Regions from separate parts of the Pantoea phytostimulans genome, predicted to be linked through region 2. Evidence: riboswitches for the same ligand, from Rfam matches in the RefSeq annotation. Region 2 holds a riboswitch; the other holds the start of a gene.
What was found. Region 2 has a riboswitch for thiamine pyrophosphate ahead of ACF2G4_RS19530 (FAD-dependent oxidoreductase). Riboswitches for the same ligand answer to the same signal wherever they lie in the genome.
Positions count from the first base shown of each region.

Region 1: it holds a riboswitch for thiamine pyrophosphate, as region 2 does, so the genes downstream of both, thiB (thiamine ABC transporter substrate binding subunit) here and ACF2G4_RS19530 (FAD-dependent oxidoreductase) in region 2, are expected to answer to the same signal.

Region 1 covers NZ_CP173698.1:3,799,829-3,803,057, forward strand. Annotated here, with positions in the region: gene thiP (thiamine/thiamine pyrophosphate ABC transporter permease ThiP) at 1-963, opposite strand, end outside; gene thiB (thiamine ABC transporter substrate binding subunit) at 939-1,925, opposite strand; TPP riboswitch at 1,973-2,077, opposite strand; gene sgrR (HTH-type transcriptional regulator SgrR) at 2,113-3,229, opposite strand, start outside.
Region 2 covers NZ_CP173699.1:221,238-224,466, forward strand. Annotated here, with positions in the region: gene ACF2G4_RS19520 (ABC transporter permease) at 1-575, shown strand, start outside; gene ACF2G4_RS19525 (ABC transporter ATP-binding protein) at 572-1,351, shown strand; TPP riboswitch at 1,452-1,571, shown strand; gene ACF2G4_RS19530 (FAD-dependent oxidoreductase) at 1,713-2,642, shown strand; gene thiS (sulfur carrier protein ThiS) at 2,642-2,839, shown strand; gene ACF2G4_RS19540 (thiazole synthase) at 2,842-3,229, shown strand, end outside.

The DNA of each region.
Region 1 (3,229 bases), on a different replicon from region 2:
CGCCCCGCGCAGGCCGCCATGCAATCCATCCACGATGACTGCCAGCAGCGGCGGTAACAGCAGCAGCAGCGCCAACACAATCAAGGCAAAATCACTCACGCGAGCAAGCAGGGAATCTTGCGGATCGCGCCAGCCGCGCAGTTGACTGATGCCAGCGGGAATGGCCTTGCTAAAACGCTGGCTGAGCAAAACTAAAGTCAGGCAGCAGGTGAGCTGTATCAGTGCCAGCAATGCTGCGCGCCCCGGATCGTAGTCATAACTCAGCGCCTGAAAAATGGCGAGTTCAATGGTGGTGGCTTGCGGCCCGCCGCCCAGCGACAACACGGTAGCAAAGCTGGCAAAGCAGAGCATAAATATCAGCGCGCCGGTCGGCAGCAACTGACGGCGCAGCCACGGCCATTCCAGCAGGCGAAAATGGTGCCAGCCGCGCAAATTAAGCTGCGCGGCCAGTTGTCGCTGCTCGGCCGGAATGCTTTCTAACGCCTGCAACATCAAACGCGTTGCCAGCGGCAAATTGAAAAACACATGTGCCAGCAGAATACCTTGCAGGCCGTACGGTGAAAAAGCGTAATCGATATTGAAAAACTGGCACAACTGCGCCAACCAGCCGACGCGACCATAGACCGTAAGCAAGCCAAATACCGCGACCAAAACCGGCAGAACCAGCGTCATGGCGCACAGCCGCAGCAATAATTGGCGTCCAGGAAAGCGCCGCCGGTAAAGTGCGCGTGCGAGCGCAATCGCAGGCAGGAGCGACAACAGCGCAGAAAGCAGCGCCTGACCAAAGGAGAAGCCGATAACGTGATGGAGATAGTCGTCCTGCAATACGCTGCGCCAATCCGTATCAGGCGCAGCGATCCACAGCGAGGAAAACGCCAGCAGCGCCACACTGCACAGCAGCAGCGTGGCGAGCGAACCGGGAATCAGCCAGAGCGGAATTAACGGCTGACGGCGCGTTGCCATGCATTAATCCATTCTGAGCGGTGATCGGCGACATCTTGCGATGAGAATTGCAGCGCAGTATTTGGCACGCTCAACGATGAAAATCCTGCCGGCAAATCAGTTTTGATTACGGGATACATCCAGTTACCGGTTGGAATCGCGTTCTGGAAGGCAGGCGACACCATGAACTGCATGAACTGTTGAGCCAGTTTGGGTTGTTTGCTGCTGGCAAGCTGAGCCGCAACTTCAACCTGCAAATAATGGCCTTCGGCAAACGACGCAGCGGCGTAATTCTCTTTTTTCTCTTCGATGATGTGGTAAGCAGGCGAGGTGGTGTAACTCAACACCAGATCACCTTCACCTTTCAGGAACAGACCGTAAGCTTCGCTCCAACCTTTGGTGACAGTAACGGTTTTCTGCGCCAGCTTCTGCCAGGCCTGCGGTGCCTGATCGCCATACACTTTTTGCATCCACAGCAGCAAGCCTAAACCCGGCGTGCTGGTACGCGGGTCTTCATAAATGACGCGCCACTTCTCTGGACTATCAACCAGTTCTTTCAGGCTTTTAGGCGGATTTTTGAGTTTATTTTTGTCATAGACAAAGGCGAAGTAGCCGTAATCGAAGGGCACAAAGGTTTTATCTTGCCAGCCATCGGGTAACTGTAGCCTGCTGGTGTCAACGTCGCTGGGCGCAAACAGACCCGTTTTTTGTGCCGCCTGCACCAAATTGTTATCCAGCCCTAATACCACGTCGGCTTTGCTGTTCTTGCCTTCCATGCGCACGCGATTCAGCAGCGACACGCCATCTTCCAGCGCGACGAATTTCAGTTCGCAATTGCACTGCGCTTCAAAGGCTTTTTTCACCGCTGGGCCAGGGCCCCAATCGGCTGAGAATGAATCGTAGGTATAAACGGTTAAGGTCGGTTTGGCAGCAAAGACGGGCGCTGACAGCAGCAGCAGCAGAGACAGACATTTTTTTAACACTTTGCGCTCCTTAAGGAGAATTGTTATATGAGTCGCAAAGGATCTGAGCACGTTGGCCTCTCAAATCCCTACGTCGGTATTAACCGAATCAGGTTCGACGGGTATATCTCAGCTCATTGCGACAATCGCAAGCGGCACCCCGTTGAGAACGAGTCATTCTAGTCATTTCGTCGCCGGGGCGAAAGGATCACAGCTCCGGCGGCGCGAACCAGGCGGATTTAAAATCAAACCAGCCCAGCGTATTCATGCGCACGCCACGCATACTGCGTTCTCCTTCCAGCAACAGCCAGTGATGAAACAGCGGATGCAACCCGCCTTCCTCGACCAAACGCTTGCTCCATTCGGCAAGCGGCAGCGCTTTTTCACGCCAGCGTGCGGCATCGATGTGCCAGTCAATGGGCAGGCAATGATGCAGCAACGGCACCTCATAGAGCTGAGCAAACAGTGAATATTCCAGCGGCAGGGTGAAATTGACGCTGCCCAGCCAGATATCGCTTTCAGCCTCGCCCTGATGCCAGCTTTCATAGCTGACTTCACGCGTTTCAAGCGTTACGCCATGTTGCGCTAATAAAGGGCGTAGCGCATTAGCGATGCCTTCGTGCTCAACGTGTTGGCTATACCAGGTGAGCGTCAGGCTTTTCAGCCCAGCGGGTTTCTCAACGGGCGTTAAGTCACGGCGATGGTGCCAGCGCGGCAGCAAACCGTAAGCGGGAAACCAGTAGCGCTGATAGCCAGCGCTCGCATGATTGAGCAGGGCAATAGGATTAAATAAATAGCTGACCCAGCGGCGAATCGCCTCGTTGCGGCCTTTTTCTGAGCGCTGATCAAATAGCAAATAATAACATCCCTCTTCGAGCCGACTCTCTTCCTGCTTTTCATCAACGGTGTCGCCCTGCAAACGTACGCCTGAATAAACCAGTTCGTCGCTGATCTCAGGCAATACCCAAATTGAGACGTCATCGATCAGGGCGCGAAAGCCAAAGTAGTCATCAAACGCTTCGATTTTCAGCTGGCTTTGCTGATTGCGCACCACGCTGTAAGGGCCAGTCCCCTTGGGCTGGCGAGCGAAATCACGCTGCTCGGGCCATTCACGCGGCAGAATCATGGCGCTCACGCTGCCAAGTAACCAAGGTAACCAGTCGTCGGGCTGGCTTAGCGTGATATCCAGCGTCCAGGGGGCGGGCGAGGTGATGAGTTGGAAATGTGAAAACAGCGGCTGATCACGCAGGCGTTCGAGACTGCCGATGACATCAGCCATTTCTAATTCGCGACCGTGGTGAAAGCGGATAGCCGGGCGTAAAAAA
Region 2 (3,229 bases):
TTAATCTGCTGCGTCAAACGCACATCGGCAGTTACGTTTGCCGCTTCTACGTTTGGCTGTTTCGCGGCACACCGCTGCTGATCCAAATCTTTATGGTTTATTACGGCTTGGGCAGCTTACCCGCCATTCGTGAAAGTATTTTTTGGCCGTTGCTGCGCGATCCTTACTGGTGCGGATTACTGGCGCTGATCCTCAACGATGCGGCGTATACCTCAGAAATCTTGCGTGGCGGCTTGCGTGCCGTCAGCATACAGTCACTGGAAGCGGCAAAAGTTTCTGGCATGTCGTCGCATAAAATCTTCACTCGCATCACGCTACCCATTGCCATTCGCCAGGCATTACCGGCCTACAGCAATGAGATCATCTCAATGATCAAAGCCACTTCGCTGGTCAGCACTATCAGCCTGATGGAGATGACCGGTATTGCGGATTCCATTGTTTCGTCCACTTTCCGCGCACTGGAAGTGTTCCTGAGCGCCGCCGTGATTTATCTGCTGCTTACCATGCTGGTTAGCAAAGGCGTCTCGATGCTGGAACGACGTTTATCACCTTACTATTTTGGAGCGCGGTCATGACCAAACCCACGATTATGCTGAGTCATCTCAGAAAGAGTTACGCGGGCCATGAAGTGCTGCACGATATCAGCCTGACGGCACACGACGGTGATGTTATTTCGCTGATTGGCGCCAGTGGCTCCGGTAAAAGTACCTTGCTGCGTTGCATTCCTTTCCTGGAAGTGCCTCAGGCTGGTGAGATTTCGGTGGGCGATGAAATCGTCTCTATCGATAACACGGAGGAAAAGCTCAGCCGTGAGCAGCGTCGTCGCATCAAGCTGATGCGTATGCAGCTTGGCTTTGTGTTTCAAAGTTTTAATCTGTGGCCGCATAAAACCGTGATGCAAAATATTATTGAAGCGCCGGTGCATGTGCAAAAGCGCAGTCACAAAGAGGCGATTGAAGAAGCCGAAGCGTTGCTGCACAAAGTGGGATTGTATGCAAAGCGCGATGCCTGGCCTTCACAACTTTCGGGTGGGCAACAACAGCGCGTTGCGATTGCGCGTGCGCTGGCGCAGCAACCAAAAGCGATCCTGTTTGATGAACCGACTTCAGCACTCGATCCAGAACTGGTAGGAGAGGTGTTGCGCGTAATCCGCAGCCTGGCGGAAGAGGGGCGCACCATGATCATCGTGACCCATGAAATGGGTTTCGCCCGCGAAGTATCGAACAAAGCGGTGTTTCTGCATCAAGGAATCGTGGAGGAATCTGGCGCACCGGAGCAGGTATTCCTCGACCCTGTATCGCCACGTTGTCGCGCCTTTGTAAACAGCCATTTCCAGCGCAACGCGGGATAACGTTCTTTTATTTGATCACGTTCATTCAAGGATGAGTGACGTTTTTAATCAGGATTTCCTTCACGTGCCCTTGACGAATCCCCGTCCTTAAAATAAAACTAGAACCCGTCAGGGGAGTCTCGCCGAAGAGACTGAGAGGCTAATAGCGCAATGCGCGGCTTAGCGACCCTTAGAACCTGACCCAGTTGATACTGGCGTAGGAAGACCTGGATCTCAGTGCGTTGAGCTCCTTGCCGCAAGGGCCGATCCGCACTGCTCTCGCCTTTTTTCCTTTCATGTATCACGGGTCTTCGCTGTTAAACGACGAGGCCAATGTGATGAACTCTCCCAATGTAACTGCTTTACTCGCAGACTCCGCATCATGAGCCGCTGGTCGGTTTTAGGCAGCGGTGTGTCAGGTTTATGTGTCGCCACGCTGCTGGTCGAACAGGGTGAATCCGTCGAAGTGATCAGCAAAGAGGAATGTCTTCCGGCTTCGCATTGGGCTGGCGGCATGCTTGCACCTTGGTGCGAAGCTGAAAGCGCACCTCAAGCGGTTATCGATTGGGGACAGCATTCCGCTGCGTGGTGGTCAAAACGTGTTGATGGCGTTGAACATAACGGCACGTTAGTTATTGCGCCGCCGCGTGATAGCCTGGAACTGACGCGCTTCGCAAAAATGACGTCGGAGCATCAATGGGTTGCACCGGGCGAAATCGAACCTGCGTTGGAAAATCGCTTCGCACGCGGCTTGTTCTTTTCAGGCGAAGCGCACCTAAATCCACGTGATGCTATGCAGCAACTGCGCGCAAAATTGCTGCAGTCCAATGTCTCTTTTCATAACGGCGAACCCAGCGGAAAAATCATTGATTGTCGCGGCATCCACGCTGCCGAAGACCAGCCTGCACTGCGCGCTGTGCGCGGTGAAATGCTGATCCTGCAAACTGATGAAATTCAGTTCTCGCGCCCGGTTCGCCTGTTACACCCTCGATTCCCTTGCTATCTGGTGCCGCGAGCAGCAGGGCGCTTTATGCTGGGTGCCACCATGGTGGAAAGTCATGACGACAGCCCAATCAGCGCGCGCGCCATGATGGAATTGCTTAGCGCGGCGTACACCCTTCATCCGGCACTGGCTGAAGCTCGCATTGTTGAAAGCGGCACCGGTCTGCGTCCCGCCTATCGCGATAACCTGCCTGAGGTTCGCTACCAACACGGCATATTTTCCTTAAACGGTATGTATCGGCATGGTTTTTTGCTGGCACCCATTATGGCTGAAAAACTGATGCAGCAACTGGCCCAGGAGGTTTTGTAATGCGTATTCAACTTAATGGTCGTCCGATCGAAACGGAAGCCAACACCTTGGCAGAACTGCTTCAAGAACAGCAGATAGATGCCAGCTGCGTCGCCAGCGCCGTGGACGGTGAATTTGTACCGCGATCTCGCTACGACGCTCAGCACATCACCGCAGGTTGTCAGCTAGAAATTTTGTCACCGATGCAGGGAGGTTAAGTATGTTTTACGATTTCCAACCCCAGTCGCGATTTTTACTGGGAACCGCCGGTTATCCGTCGCCTGATGTGCTGGCGCAAGCGATTAGCGCATCGGGCACTGAAATTATTACGGTTAGCCTGCGCCGCGAGGGCAATGCAGGTGGTGCATTCCGTGAACTGTTGAAGTCGCTGAACACGCGAATTCTGCCTAACACTGCCGGTTGTCACACAGTCAAAGAGGCGGTAACCACCGCGCAAATGGCACGCGAACTCTTCAATACATCCTGGATAAAACTGGAGGTCATTGGGCATGCCGACACGCTGCAACCCGATCCTTTTGCCTTGGTCGAAGCCGCACGCATTCTTTGCGCCGACGGTTTCAACGTTTTCCCTTACACCACGGAAGATC